DNA from 2 places in the Pseudochelatococcus sp. B33 genome. Region 2 is predicted to be linked to the other one. Evidence: riboswitches for the same ligand, from Rfam matches in the RefSeq annotation. Region 2 holds a riboswitch; the other holds the start of a gene.
What was found. Region 2 has a riboswitch for thiamine pyrophosphate ahead of thiC (phosphomethylpyrimidine synthase ThiC). Riboswitches for the same ligand answer to the same signal wherever they lie in the genome.
Positions count from the first base shown of each region.

Region 1: it holds a riboswitch for thiamine pyrophosphate, as region 2 does, so the genes downstream of both, thiE (thiamine phosphate synthase) here and thiC (phosphomethylpyrimidine synthase ThiC) in region 2, are expected to answer to the same signal.

Region 1 is NZ_JBSEFH010000032.1:34,983-42,195, reverse strand. It holds gene ACUSIJ_RS26060 (DsbA family protein) at 1-722, shown strand, start outside; gene aroQ (type II 3-dehydroquinate dehydratase) at 985-1,473, shown strand; gene accB (acetyl-CoA carboxylase biotin carboxyl carrier protein) at 1,516-1,986, shown strand; gene accC (acetyl-CoA carboxylase biotin carboxylase subunit) at 1,990-3,363, shown strand; TPP riboswitch at 3,413-3,565, shown strand; gene thiE (thiamine phosphate synthase) at 3,649-4,356, shown strand; gene thiD (bifunctional hydroxymethylpyrimidine kinase/phosphomethylpyrimidine kinase) at 4,360-5,169, shown strand; gene dps (DNA starvation/stationary phase protection protein Dps) at 5,299-5,787, opposite strand; gene ACUSIJ_RS26025 (NAD+ synthase) at 6,054-7,213, shown strand, end outside.
Region 2 is NZ_JBSEFH010000001.1:127,515-134,727, forward strand. It holds gene ptsP (phosphoenolpyruvate--protein phosphotransferase) at 1-753, shown strand, start outside; gene prfA (peptide chain release factor 1) at 801-1,883, shown strand; gene prmC (peptide chain release factor N(5)-glutamine methyltransferase) at 1,894-2,796, shown strand; gene ACUSIJ_RS00560 (DUF4167 domain-containing protein) at 3,762-4,739, shown strand; TPP riboswitch at 4,871-5,012, shown strand; gene thiC (phosphomethylpyrimidine synthase ThiC) at 5,088-6,956, shown strand.

The DNA of each region.
Region 1 (7,213 bases), on a different contig from region 2:
CCGCCGGCGTCCTCGCGCTGGCCGCGCCCGCCGCTGCGGCGGAACTGTCGGCCGAGCAGCGCTCCCAGATCGAGAGCGTGGTGCGCGACTATCTGGTGAACAATCCGGAAGTGCTCAAGGAAGCGATCGCCTCGCTGGAGCAGCATCAGGAAGCCCAGCAGCGCGCCGCCGTGGCCGAGACCGTGCGGGAAGTGACCTCGGGCCCCATCGACGGCATCGTGCTCGGCAACCCGGAAGGCGACGTCACGCTGGTCGAGTTCTTCGACTACAATTGCGGCTACTGCAAGCGGGCGATCGGCGATATCGAGGCGCTGGTGGAGGCCGATCCGCGCATTCGCTTCGTCATCGTCGATTTTCCGATCCTGCGCCAGGAATCGGTCGACGCGGCGCTGGTCAGCATCGCCGTCGGGAAGCAGCTCCAGGGGGAGCAATATTTCCGCTTCCATGCCGATCTGCTGCGCCAATCGGGCGTCGTCGGCAAGGAGCAGGCGCTCGCCGCGGCCAAGGCGAGCGGCGCCGACATGGCGCGGCTCGAGAAGGACATCACGTCCGACGCCGTGCGGCAGGTGCTGGCGCGCACCCTGCAGGCGGGCGAGAAGCTCGGGCTTTCCGGCACACCGAGCTTCGTGCTCGGCGACGGCGTGCTCCCCGGCGCGGTCGGGCTCGACACGCTCAAGACGGTGGTGGCCTCCGTGCGCCAATGCGGCAAGCTCGACTGCTGATCCCCGCCGCGCCGCCGCACCGCAGGAGCGTTTGGTTATCTTCTTGAAAGGATGTTTCAAGACTTCCCCTGCGCCCTGCATCGCGCTATGAGAAAAAATTAACCTGCAATGGTGGATCGTGCAGCCGCGCGCGTCCGCGTGATCGTGTTTCGTGTTCGCCCTTGAGCGCTTTCCGATCGGAAAGCGCTCAAAACAAGGAAGTGAGAGGATCTCGCCGTTTTCATGAAACGGTAACATCCTCCAGAGGACAGGCATCCGCCGAATGGTCGCAGTCCATATCCTGAACGGCCCCAACCTGAACCTGCTCGGGCAGCGGGAGCCGGGGGTCTATGGCAGCCTGACTCTCGCCGACATCAAAACGCGGCTGCGGGCGAAGGCCGCCGCGCTGGCGCAGGCGGCGGGCGAGACGATCGAGCTTTCCTTCGCCCAGACGAACATCGAGGGCGAACTGGTGACGCTGGTGCAGCAGGCGGGGCTTGCCGGCGCGGGCGTCATCCTGAACGCCGGCGCCTACACGCACACCTCCATCGCGCTGCGCGACGCGATCACCGGCGCGAACGCGCTCACGATCGAGGTGCATCTGTCGAACGTGCATACGCGGGAGCAATTTCGCCATCATTCCATGATTGCTGCGGTGGCGCGCGGCGTTATCAGCGGCTTCGGCGCTGCGAGCTACGACCTTGCGCTGGAGGCCATCGTTCCGCTACTGCAAGGCCGGCGTCAGGACCGGCATTCCGATGCGCCCCGTTGAAGATGCGCCGATCGGCGCGGTGAACCACTGATTGAAGAAAGCATGGCAAGAATCAGCCCCATCGATCCAGACCTCGTCCGGGAGCTCGCGGAGCTCATCGCCCAGACCGACCTGACCGAAATCGAGGTCGCCAAAGGCGATCTGCGCATCCGCGTGGCGCGCAACGTGACCGCGACCATCGTCGCGTCGCCCGTTGCGGCGCCGGTGGCGGCCGCAGCCCCGGCCGCCCTGTCCGCCGCGGCGGCACCGGCGCAGGTGCCCGTTTCGCTGGCGGACAACCCCGGCACGGTCACCTCGCCGATGGTCGGCACCGCCTACCGGCGGCCCTCGCCGGACGCCAAGCCGTTCATCGACGTGGGATCGAAGGTGCAGGCGGGCGACAGGCTGCTGCTGGTGGAGGCGATGAAGACCTTCAACGACATTGTCGCCCCGCGTTCGGGCACGGTCACCGCCGTGCTGGTGGAAGACGGCCAGCCGGTCGAATACGGCGAGCCGCTGCTGGTTATCGAGTAATCGATGTTCGACAAGATCCTGATCGCCAACCGGGGCGAGATCGCCCTGCGCATCCTGAGGGCCTGCAAGGAACTCGGCATCGCCACCGTCGCCGTGCACTCGACCGCCGACGCCAACGCCATGCACGTGCGCCTTGCCGACGAGAGCGTCTGCATCGGCCCGCCGCCGGCGCGCGACAGCTACCTCAACATCCCGGCGCTGATCGCCGCCTGCGAGATTACCGGCGCGGATGCGGTGCATCCCGGCTATGGGTTCCTGTCGGAAAACGCGCATTTCGCCGACGTGCTGGCCGAACACGGCATCGCCTTCATCGGCCCCAAGGCCGATCACATCCGGCTGATGGGCGACAAGATAGCGGCCAAGCGCACGGCGCGCACCCTCGGCATCCCCTGCGTGCCCGGCTCCGAGGGCGGCATCGGCGACGACACGGACGCGCACCGCATCGCGGCGGACATCGGCTTTCCGGTACTGGTCAAGGCGGCGGCGGGCGGCGGCGGACGCGGCATGAAGGTGGCGCGGGATGCGGCAAGCCTCAGCGACGCGCTGGCGACCGCGCGCATGGAGGCCAAGGCGGCCTTCGGCGACGATTCCGTCTATCTGGAAAAATATCTGGAGAAGCCGCGCCATATCGAGATCCAGGTGATCGGCGACGGGCGCGGCGGCGCGGTGCATCTGGGCGAGCGCGACTGCTCGCTGCAGCGCCGCCACCAGAAGGTGTGGGAAGAGGCCCCCTCGCCCGCGCTCAACCGCTCCGAGCGCGAGCGCATCGGCACCGTGGTGGCGCGCGCCATGCAGGAGCTGCAGTATCTCGGCGCGGGCACGGTCGAGTTCCTCTACGAGAACGGCGAGTTCTACTTCATCGAGATGAACACCCGCATCCAGGTGGAGCATCCGGTGACGGAGATGATCACCGGCATCGACCTCGTCAACGAGCAGATCCGCGTGGCCTCGGGCGCGCCGCTGTCCATCCGGCAGGAGGACATCGTCTTCGACGGCCATGCCATCGAATGCCGCATCAATGCCGAGCATCCGTCGTCGTTCCGGCCATCGCCCGGCACGATCACCTACTATCATCCGCCGGGCGGGCTCGGGGTGCGGGTCGATTCGGCGGTCTATCAGGGCTATCGCATTCCGCCGCACTACGATTCGCTCGTCGGCAAGCTCATCGTGCACGGTCGCACCCGCACCGAGTGCCTGATGCGCCTGCGCCGGGCGCTCGACGAGTTCGTCGTCGACGGCATCGAGACCACGCTGCCGCTGTTCCGGGCGCTGGTGCGCAATCAGGACGTGCAGAACGGCCTCTATGACATCCACTGGCTGGAGCACTATCTGGATGCCGCCGGGCTCGCGGAGATCGAGGCCCAGCGCACGGTGTGAGGCGGGGCGGTTGCATTCGCCCCGTTTCCGGTCAATATTCAATATAGAGTATGTCTCCTTGGGGTGCCCGCTAGCGTAAATGCATCAAACCAGAAAACGGTACCCATTCTTGGTTTGATGCTGCAGGGCTGAGAGGCCACGTGCCAACCCACCGAACCTGAACCGGGTCATGCCGGCGGAGGGAAGCGAGATAGGTCCGCGGCTTCGATGCGCAAGCAGGGCGCGGATGTTCCTCCGCAGGGCATGATCGACCAACCGCATCCTTGATGCGAGCGAGGCGCCCTCATGCCGCAACCGTCCGACAGCCAGCCGGTACCGCGTATCCCCGTCCCGGTCGATCTGCGCGTCTACGCCATCCTCGACCCCGAGCGGGCGGGCGGCCGGCCCCTGCCCGACCTCGCACGCGAAGCGATCGACGGCGGCGCGACGCTGCTGCAATACCGCGACAAATACGCCGAAACCCGCCCCGCCATCGAGACGGCGCGCGCCATTCTGGCGGCGATCGCCGGGCGCGGCGTGCCGCTGCTCATCAACGATCGCGTGGATGTAGCGCTCGCGGCGGGCGCCGACGGCGTCCATATCGGGCAGGACGACATCGCGCCCGCCGACGCGCGCCGGCTCCTCGGCGACAGCGCCATCGTCGGCCTGACCATCAACAACCAGGACGAGGCGCGCGAGGCCGTGCGCGAGCCCATCGACTACGGCTGCATCGGCGGCGTGTTCGTCACGTCGAGCAAGGACAACCCGAAGCCCCCTATCGGCCTCGACGGGCTGGCGCGGATGGCGGCGAGCGCGCGCGCGGCCGGCCTGACGCTGCCGCTCGGCGCGATCGCCGGCATCGACGCCACGAACGCGGCCGAGGTCATCGGCGCGGGCGCGGACGGCGTCGCCGTCATCTCGGCCATCCTCGGCGCCGCCGATCCGGCCGAGGCGGCGCGGCAACTGCGCCACATCGTCGACGCGAGCCTCGCCGCGCGCGGGGCCGGAGGCTGAACCATGGCGACAGGCATCACCCCCATCGCGGTCACTATCGCCGGCTCGGATTCGGGCGGCGGCGCGGGCATCCAGGCGGACCTCAAGACGTTCTCGGCGCTCGGCGTCTACGGCGCCAGCGTCATCGCCGCGCTCACGGCGCAGAACACGCTCGGCGTCACCGCGATTCACGACGTCCCGGCCGATTTCATCGGCGCGCAGATCGACGCGGTGTTTTCGGATCTCGCAGTCGGCGCGGTCAAGATCGGCATGCTGTCGCGGCCGGAGACGATCGCGGCAGTTGCGGACGGCCTCGTCCGCTGGAACCAGCGGGCCGTCGTGCTCGATCCGGTGATGGTCGCGGCGAGCGGCGACCGCCTGCTGAGCGAGAACGCGGTCGCGACCTTGCGTGAAAAGCTCCTGCCGCTCGCCAGCATCGTCACGCCCAACCTGCCGGAGGCCGCCGTGCTGCTCAATGCGGGGATCGCGGAGGACGAGACTGCCATGCTGGCGCAGGCCGAGGCACTGCTGCAGCTCGGCCCGCGCGCGGTGCTGATCAAGGGCGGGCATGCGCGCGGCGAGGAAAGCGTCGACCTGCTGGCGGACGCCACGGGCATGACGCGCCTTCCGGCGCCGCGGATCGCGACGCGCAACACCCACGGCACCGGCTGCACGCTCTCGTCGGCCATCGCCGCAGGCCTCGCGCGCGGCACGGCGCAGATCGATGCCGTGCGTGCGGCGAAGGACTACGTCAGCCGCGCCATCGCCGCTTCCGACAGGCTCGCCATCGGCAAGGGCCACGGCCCGGTGCACCATTTTCACGCCTGGTGGTGAGGCGCTCGATCATTCCAGCGTTCATGGAAACGCTGGAATGATCTAATTTTTTGATTTTGAGCGAGTTCCTATCGATCAAATGATTCCGTTTGATCGAAGCACGCTCTCGCGCCTCACCCGCATGCCTGCTTACTTGTTGACTTCCTGGATGTGCGCTTCGAGGAACCACAGGTTCTTGTCGAGCCCGCGGGTCACCTCGGTGAAGACGTCGGCGGTGGCGGCGTCGCCCGCTTCTTCCGTCACCGAGATGGCCTTGCGCGCCGATTTGGCGACTTCCGAGATGGAGCGCGCCAGATAGTCGACATGCTCCAGGCCATCGGTGATCTGCAGCGGATAGGCCTTCAGCTTGGTGCCCTCGGCGGCTGCCTGCACGGTGCCGTGGGCGATGCCGCCAAGCGCCGTGAGCCGCTCGGCCACGGTGTCGGTATATTCCAGGACATTCGCATAGAGCTGGTCGAACAGCTCGTGCAGGGCGATGAAATGCGGCCCCTTGACGTTCCAGTGCGCATGCTTGAGCTGCGCGCCGAGATCGATGAACAGCGCAAGATGCTCATTCAACAGGTCGATCGACTTGGAACGCACATTCTGTCCAAGATCGTTACGGGTCTTGATCGTCATCTTCGGATCCTCGTTGCAGGGACGCTTATTGCCGTGACACTCGCCTGCGTCGACAACACATCAGGCGGTGACATGACCAACATGAACACCGGTCTCCGGGTTCCTCATCATGCGGCAGGAATCGCGAAACCGCCATATCCAACGTCATGCCATGAGCCTATAATTTCTCTGCAATCAGTCGACATTGACTCCCGCCCGGGGTCATCCATAAAGGGCGAAGGGCAATGCGCCTTTTCCTTTACGCACACATGGTCTAAACCATTCGCATGACAGAGCTCCGTCAAAGTTTGCGCATTGCGCTGGCGCAACTCAATCCGCTTGTCGGCGACATCGGCGGCAATCTGTCGCGCGCGCGCGACGCGCGGCGCGAGGCGGCCCGGCAGAAGGCCGACGTCATCCTGTTTCCGGAACTGTTCCTGGCCGGCTATTCGCCCGAGGATCTGGTGCTGAAACCGGCCTTCGTCGCGGCGTGCATGCAGGCCTGCAACGACCTCGCCCGCGATACCGCCGACGGCGGCCCGGCCGTGCTCATCGGCCTGCCGTGGCGGGAGGCCGGGCGCCTGCACAATGCGGTCGCCCACCTCGACGGCGGGGCGATCGCGGGGCGGGCGCTCAAGGTCGACCTGCCCAACTACGGCGTCTTCGACGAGAAGCGGGTGTTCGAGCCCGGCCCGGCGCCGGAGCCGCTCACCGTGCGCGGCGTGCGGGTGGGCGTGCCGATCTGCGAGGATATCTGGACGCCGGGCCCCGTGGCGGCGCTGAAATCGGCGGGTGCGCAGCTTCTGCTGGTGCCCAACGGCTCGCCCTACCGGCGCGGCGTCGACGCGGAGCGTTTCGGTGTCGCCCACGCCAGGGTGGGCGAAAGCGGCCTGCCGCTCGCCTATGTCAACCAGGTCGGCGGCCAGGACGAACTCGTGTTCGACGGCGCCTCCTTCGCCCTCGATGCGGACGCATCGCCGGCCGTGCAACTGCCATCTTTCGGCGAGGCGATCGTGGCCGTCGAGGCGCGGTCCACCCCGGCGGGATGGCGGCTGCGGCACGAGACGCCCGCCGCCGTCCCGCTGGGCGACGAGGCGGATTACGCCGCCTGCGTGCTGGGCCTGCGCGACTACGTGACGAAAAACCGCTTTCCCGGGGTGGTGCTCGGCCTTTCGGGCGGCATCGACTCGGCGCTGGCGGCGGCGATCGCCGTCGACGCGCTGGGGCCGGAGCGCGTGCATTGCGTCATGCTGCCCTATCGCTTCACGGCAAGCGAGAGCCTCGAGGACGCGGCCGCCTGCGCCGGGTCGCTCGGCGTGCGCTACGACGTGCTGCCCATCGCCGCCGCCGTCGAGGGGCTGGAGGCTTCGCTTGCGCCGCTCTTCGCCAACCTGCCGCGCGACGTCACGGAAGAGAACCTGCAGAGCCGCGCGCGCGGCACGATCCT
Region 2 (7,213 bases):
CCCGTCACCTTCCGCACGCTCGACATCGGCGGCGACAAGGTGCTGCCCTACATGCAGACCGTGGACGAGGAAAACCCGGCGCTGGGGTGGCGGGCGATCCGCATCGGCCTCGACCGTCCCGGCCTGCTGCGGGCGCAGGTCCGGGCGCTGCTGCGCGCCTGCGGCGGGCGGGCGCTGAAGGTGATGTTCCCGATGGTCGCGACCGTCGAGGAATTCATCCGGGCCAAGGCGATCGTGACGCGCGAACTCGCCTACCTGCGCAAGCTCGGCCATGTGGAGCCCGCGTCGATCGCCGTCGGGGTGATGGTGGAGGTGCCCTCGCTCGTGTTCCAGATCGACGAGCTGGTGAGCGTCGCCGACTTCCTTTCCATCGGCTCGAACGATCTCATGCAGTTCCTGTTCGCCGCCGACCGCGACAACCGGCAGGTGGCCGAGCGCTTCGATCCGCTGAGCGCGCCGCTGCTGCGCGCGCTGAGAACCATCCACAACGCCGCCGACACCGCCAACAAGCCGGTGACGCTGTGCGGCGAGATCGGCGGCAGGCCGCTGGAGGCCATGGCCCTGATCGGGCTCGGCTACCGGTCGTTCTCGATGTCGCCGGCCTCCATCGGCCCGGTCAAGGCGATGCTGCTGTCGCTCGACGCCGCCGCCATCTCGGCCGAGATCAACCGGCTGCTGAGCACTGCAGGCGACCGGGGCACGCTGCGTCAGGCGCTCGCCGGCTTCGCCGCCGCCCGGGGCATTCCCGTGTAGCGTGGAACCGGCCGCTTTGCCTCGTCACAGGTTTTTTATCGATCCGCATGTCTGACATCTCCACTCCGCCGCCAGAGCGTCTGGCCGCCATCCTCGATCGCCACGCGGTGCTGACCGCGACGCTGGCGGCGGGCGCCGATTCGGATTCCTTCGTCGTCCTGTCGCGCGAACTCGCGGAACTCGATCCGGTGGTCGAGGCGATTCGCGTCTATCAGGCGGCGGACCGGAACCTCGCGGACATCGAGGCGCTGATCGCCGATCCGCAGACGGACCGGGAACTGCGCGCCTTCGCCGGCGACGAGCGGCCGCAGGCCGTCGAGGAGCTCGCGGCGGCGGCGCGCGAACTGACGATCATGCTGCTGCCCAAGGACGCGGCCGACGAGAAGAGCGCCATCCTGGAAATCCGCGCCGGCACGGGCGGCGACGAGGCCTCCCTCTTCGCCGGCGATCTGCTGCGCATGTACACCCGTTACGCCGCCTCGCGCGGCTGGTCGGTGGAGATCCTGTCGGAAAGTCCCGGCGCCTCGGGCGGCTACAAGGAAGTGATCGCCGAGGTCAGCGGGCGGGGCGTGTTCGCGCGGCTCAAGTTCGAGTCCGGTACGCACCGCGTCCAGCGGGTGCCGGAAACCGAGGCGTCGGGCCGCATCCACACCTCCGCCGCCACGGTCGCCGTGCTGCCCGAGGCCGAGGACGTGGACGTCTCCATCGACGAGTCGGACCTGCGCATCGAGACCATGCGCTCGGGCGGCGCCGGCGGCCAGCACGTCAACAAGACGGAATCAGCCATCCGCATCACCCATGTCCCGACCAACACCGTGGTACTGGTGCAGGACGAACGCTCGCAGCACCGCAACCGCGCCAAGGCGATGGCGATGCTGCGCGCCAGGCTCTACGACGCCGAGCGCAGCCGCGCGGACGCGGCGCGCGCCGAGGACCGCCGGCTGCAGGTCGGCTCCGGCGACCGGTCGGAGCGCATCCGCACCTACAACTTTCCGCAAGGCCGCGTCACCGATCACCGCATCAACCTCACGCTCTACAAGCTCGACGAGGTGATGATGGGGGACCTCGACCAGTTGCTCGACGCGCTGATCGCCGAGCATCAGGCGGCGCTGCTCGCCCGCCAGCATTGAGGGCCGGCGGATGCGCCAGGATGCCGTACCCATATCCCGGCAAGACGCCCTGCGCGACCTGACGGCGCGGCTTGCCATGGCGGGCATCGATACCCCGGCGCTCGACGCGCGCGTGCTGCTGATGCACGCAGCCCGCCTGTCCGCGACGGACCTCTACGCCTGGCCCGACGAGGCGCTGCCGCCCGACGCGCTGGAACGGCTCGCCGCCGCGGCGGCGCGGCGGCTGGCGCGCGAGCCCCTCGCCCGCATTCTCGGCGAACGGGAATTCTGGGGGCTGCCCTTCGCCCTTGCCCCCGCGACGCTCGTGCCCCGGCCGGAGACGGAACTGATCGTCGAGGCGGCCATCGCCGAACATGCCCGTATCGCCGCCACCCGTCCCGGCGAGGCGTTCCGGTTCCTCGACCTTGGGACGGGATCGGGCTGCATTGCGGTCGCACTCATGCACGAGCTGCGCCGGACGGGCAAGGCCGGCGACGCCCGGGGCGTTGCCGTCGATCTGTCGCCCGAAGCGGCGGCGACCGCGCGCCGCAACGCCGACAGAAACGGTGTCGGCGACGGCCTGTCCTGCGTCGTCGGCTCCTGGGGAGCGGCGCTGGCGGGGCGCGGGTTCGACGTCATTCTGTCCAATCCGCCCTATATCGAATCCGCCGCGATCGCCGGCCTCGACGCCGAAGTGCGGGAGCACGATCCCTGCCTCGCCCTCGACGGCGGCGCGGACGGGCTCGACGCCTATCGGGCGATCTTTGCCGAAGCCCCCCGCCTGCTGCGCGCCGATGGCGCGGTGATCGTCGAATTCGGCCGGGGACAGGCGCCGACTGTCGCCGGCATCGCAGCCGCGCACGGCTTCAGCGTGGCCGTGCCGGTCGCCGATCTTGCCGGAACGGAGCGCGTCATTGTTGCCACATTCTCGTGAAAATGATGCGCGTTAGCGCATGGGCCGTAGAAAACGCTTGGCGCGACTGCGGCAAGGCGATAATGTTTCGCTATGAATCAGGCTCGGCTGTCGATCTGAGGCCTTTTAGATGCTTTCGGCATCTTGGGGTGTGGCCGGTTTTCGTCCTCTGTTGAGCTGAACGCATTCGATCGATGAATGTCGCCAGCAGGCCGGAACGTTGCGTGATCAATCGAGGCAACTGTCTGTCGTTGGTATACGCGCCGCCTTTCGGGCAAGCAGCGATAGAATGCGCCTTGCGGGGAGTAGGACGCTCCCGCGGGCGGGGTTGATACACTTTAGTTGCAGTGAGCCTTATTCGCTACCTCTTGAACAGGGTTTTCAGCATGTCTGGAAGTTGTGCGCGCGTGTACCCGGCCAGCGCCCGGTCCTGGGACACGGAAATACTTCGATCGCCGGCTGGTAAATGATGGCCCGGCTGACCATGTAAACCTTGTTCCGGTCCCTGAAGATGGCCTGGATAGTCGGAACTCCTCTTGATCCATCGCTTTCGGAACAGATGCATATCCGACCAGTCCGGACTTCGCCGGTTCGATACGGTCGCCGGCCGTTGCCGGTGGCGCGTCTTTCCAGCCGTCCTCATCGGAACCGTTCATTGGCGCACCGACCCAGGGAATGGATGCCGTTTTCTGGATGAATTCGATGCAGAAACAAAAAGATAGAGCGGGATGGCGGAAGAGCGAAAGGCCGCCTCGCGCGAGGGATGGAAAGACCGTCGCGCCGGTCCGGTATCGCCGGGACAGTGCTGCGGAAATGGAGCGGCGGCATCTGAGAGAAAATGAAGACGTCGCTTTATCTTTCTGATTTGACGCCGGATTTTCCCGAAAGGCGCGAACTGCGCTTCGGTCCGGTGTTCTGGCGGGCACAGGTGTGCCGTATGGGGGCGACGATCCCCCTCAATTGTAGCTCCCGAAGAGATTAATCTTATGAGACCAGGTCAAAACAGGCGTATGCGCAACCGGGGACGGAAGGCCCCCAATCCGCTGACGAAGACGTTCGAGTCGAACGGACCCGACGTCAAGGTTCGCGGCACGGCGCAGCATATCGCGGAAAAATACACGCAGCTTTCGCGCGACGCGCAGGCCTCGGGGGACCGAGTCGCCGCCGAGAACTACCTTCAGCACGCTGAACATTACATACGCATCATCCTCGCCGCCCAGGCGCAGTTCCAGCAGAACTTCGGCTTCCCGCGCCAGTTCGACGACGAGCAGGACGATCTCGTCGAGGAGAACGGCATCGGCTACGGCGTACAGGACTACAGCACGCCCCAGCCGTCCGCGCGCTTCCCGCTCGCCGATGACGAGGCCCAGCCCATCCTGCCCGCGCGCGGCCAGCAGGAGCCCCGATCGCACGAGCCCAGGACGCAGGAGTCCAGGACCCAAGAGCCCAGGACCCAAGAGCCCAGAACGCAGGAGCCGCGCAATGCGGAGCGTTTCGAGCGCCCCGACAGGCAGGAGCGTCCCGACAGGCAGGAGCGGCGCGAGCGTTTCGCAAGGCGGCGCGAGGCCGCCGCGAACCGGTATGCGCAGGCAGCGCCGGCCGATGACGCGGGTTCCGCGCAGCAGCCGATCCTGCCGGCCTTCCTGACCACGCCGGTGCGCACGGTTCCCGGCAGCGACGAGCAGCCGGTCATCCTGGCGCCGGAGCTTCCGGAGGTGAACGAAGAGGCCGCCGTCGAGCCCGTTGCCGCACCCGCCCCTGCCGCACCCGCCCCTGCGGCCGACGACACCGTGGCCACGGAGAAGCCCGCGCCGCGGACACGCCGCCGCCGCACCGTTGCAAGCGCCGCGGAAGGCGACGCCGCAACCGAGGGAACGGAAAACGGAGCCGAACAGCCGGTTCGGAAACCCCGCGTGACGCGCACGCGCCGCAAGAGCGTCGACGACGTCTCGGTCGCCGAGTAGCCGGAGCGCCGCACGGCGGCGCCTCGCTATCTCTTTGCCCACGCATCGGATTCGTCACGGGAACGACGGCCGTTTTCGGTGCGATGCGACCGATATGTGATTGACAAAGCCGCCGAACGCGCCGACATTGTCCCCATTCCGAGGGGTGCCCCGCGAGGGGGCTGAGATTCCGTCGAGGATTGTCCGCAGCTGTTCGATCGCGGGCAATCCGCCATGGTGACCCTTGAACCTGATCCGGGTCATACCGGCGGAGGGACGGGACCATGTCGGCGCCAAAGCCCTATCTTTATCTGCATGCCTGTCAGTCGCCCCGTGCCCGGATTCTCATTTCCGGGAGGAGCGGACGACATGACACCATCGACACAATCCACATCATCGAAACGCCCGCGTGACGGCATCGCCGCCGTGCCGGCCGGCGTCACGACCGGTCCCATCCACGGCTCGCGAAAGATTTACGCCAGTCCCGAGGGCCGGCCCGATATCCGGGTGCCGTTCCGCGAGATCGGGCTCGATCCCGCCTGTGGCGAGGATCCGGTGCGCGTGCCGGACACGTCCGGCCCCTATACGGACGGCGATGCGGCCATCGATCTCGAGCGGGGGCTCGTGCCCGTGCGGGCGGAATGGCTCGTGCGGCGCGGCTTCGATGCGGTCGCCCCGCGCCCCGTGAGGCCGGAGGACAACGGCTTTTCGGGCCCGGACATCCCCTCGGGCCGCCTCGTGCCGGCCTGCCCCGCCGCGCATCCCGTGCTGGAGGGGCGTCACGGGCAGCCCGTGACCCAGCTCGAATTCGCCCGCGCCGGCATCGTCACCGACGAGATGATCTATGTCGCCCACCGGGAGAACCTCGGCCGCGCGACCATGCTGGCGGGGGCCGAGCGGCGGCGCGCCGACGGCGAGGATTTCGGCGCGGCGATCCCCGCCTTCATCACGCCGGAATTCGTGCGCGAGGAGATCGCGCGCGGGCGCGCCATCATCCCGGCCAACATCAACCATCCGGAGCTCGAACCCACGATCATCGGCCGCAACTTCCTGGTGAAGATCAACGCCAATATCGGCAATTCCGCCGTCACCTCAACGGCCGCCGAGGAGGTGGAGAAGCTCGTCTGGGCCATCCGCTGGGGTGCGGACACGGTGATGGATCTCTCCACCGGGCGCAACATCCACAACATCCGCGGCTGGATCATGCGCAACTCGCCGGTGCCCATCGGCACTGTGCCGATCTACCAGGCGCTGGAGAAGGTCGACGGCGAGCCCGACAAGCTCACCTGGGAGGTGTTCCGCGATACCCTCATCGAGCAGGCCGAGCAGGGCGTCGACTATTTCACCATCCATGCCGGCGTGCGGCTCGCCTATGTGCCGCTCACGGCGAGCCGCGTCACGGGAATCGTCTCGCGCGGCGGCTCGATCATGGCGCGCTGGTGCCTGTCGCATCACCGCGAAAGCTTCCTCTACGAGCGCTTTGGCGAGATCTGCGACATCATGCGCCGATACGACGTGTCGTTCTCGCTCGGCGACGGCCTGCGTCCGGGCTCCATCGCCGACGCCAACGACGCCGCCCAGTTCGCCGAACTGGAGACGCTCGGCGAACTGACGCAGATCGCCTGGGAGAAGGGCTGCCAGGTCATGATCGAGGGGCCCGGCCACGTGCCGATGCACAAGATCAAGGCCAACATGGACAAGCAGTTCGCAACCTGCGGCGAAGCGCCTTTCTATACGCTAGGGCCGCTCACGACCGACATCGCGCCGGGCTACGACCACATCACCTCGGCGATCGGCGCGGCGATGATCGGCTGGTTCGGCACGGCGATGCTGTGCTACGTCACGCCGAAGGAGCACCTCGGCCTGCCCAACCGCGACGACGTCAAGACCGGCGTGATCACCTACCGCATCGCGGCGCACGCCGCCGATCTCGCCAAGGGCCATCCGGCCGCGAAGCTGCGCGACGACGCGCTGTCGCGGGCGCGTTTCGACTTCCGCTGGAACGACCAGTTCAACCTCGCGCTCGACCCCGACACCGCCCGCGCATTCCACGACGAGACCCTGCCCAAGGAGGCGCACAAGGTGGCGCATTTCTGCTCCATGTGCGGGCCGAAGTTCTGCTCGATGCGCATCACCCAGGACCTGCGCGCCGAGGCGGAACGGCTTTCGGGGCTTGACGGCAAGGCGCAGGAGTTCAAGGACACCGGCTCGCAGATCTACGTCCCGGCGGCGGAATGACCGGCGCACGTCCCCGGAAGGCGGATGCCGCTTTCCGGGGACGCGACTCGACGAAAAACCGCCCCCCTCCCGCCGGCGGACACACGACCGGAATCCCCTCCGCCACCGGCCCGGTCCGCGGCCGGTGGCGGACCGGGGGACTGATTATGAGTCGTAAGGTGCTGGCGTTTCGTATTCAATGCCTCTATAGTTCCCGCCCGCAGCCCCCTTGCATGTCGGCTAAATGCATCGGGGCCGGATGCATGGCGGCCCGGCCG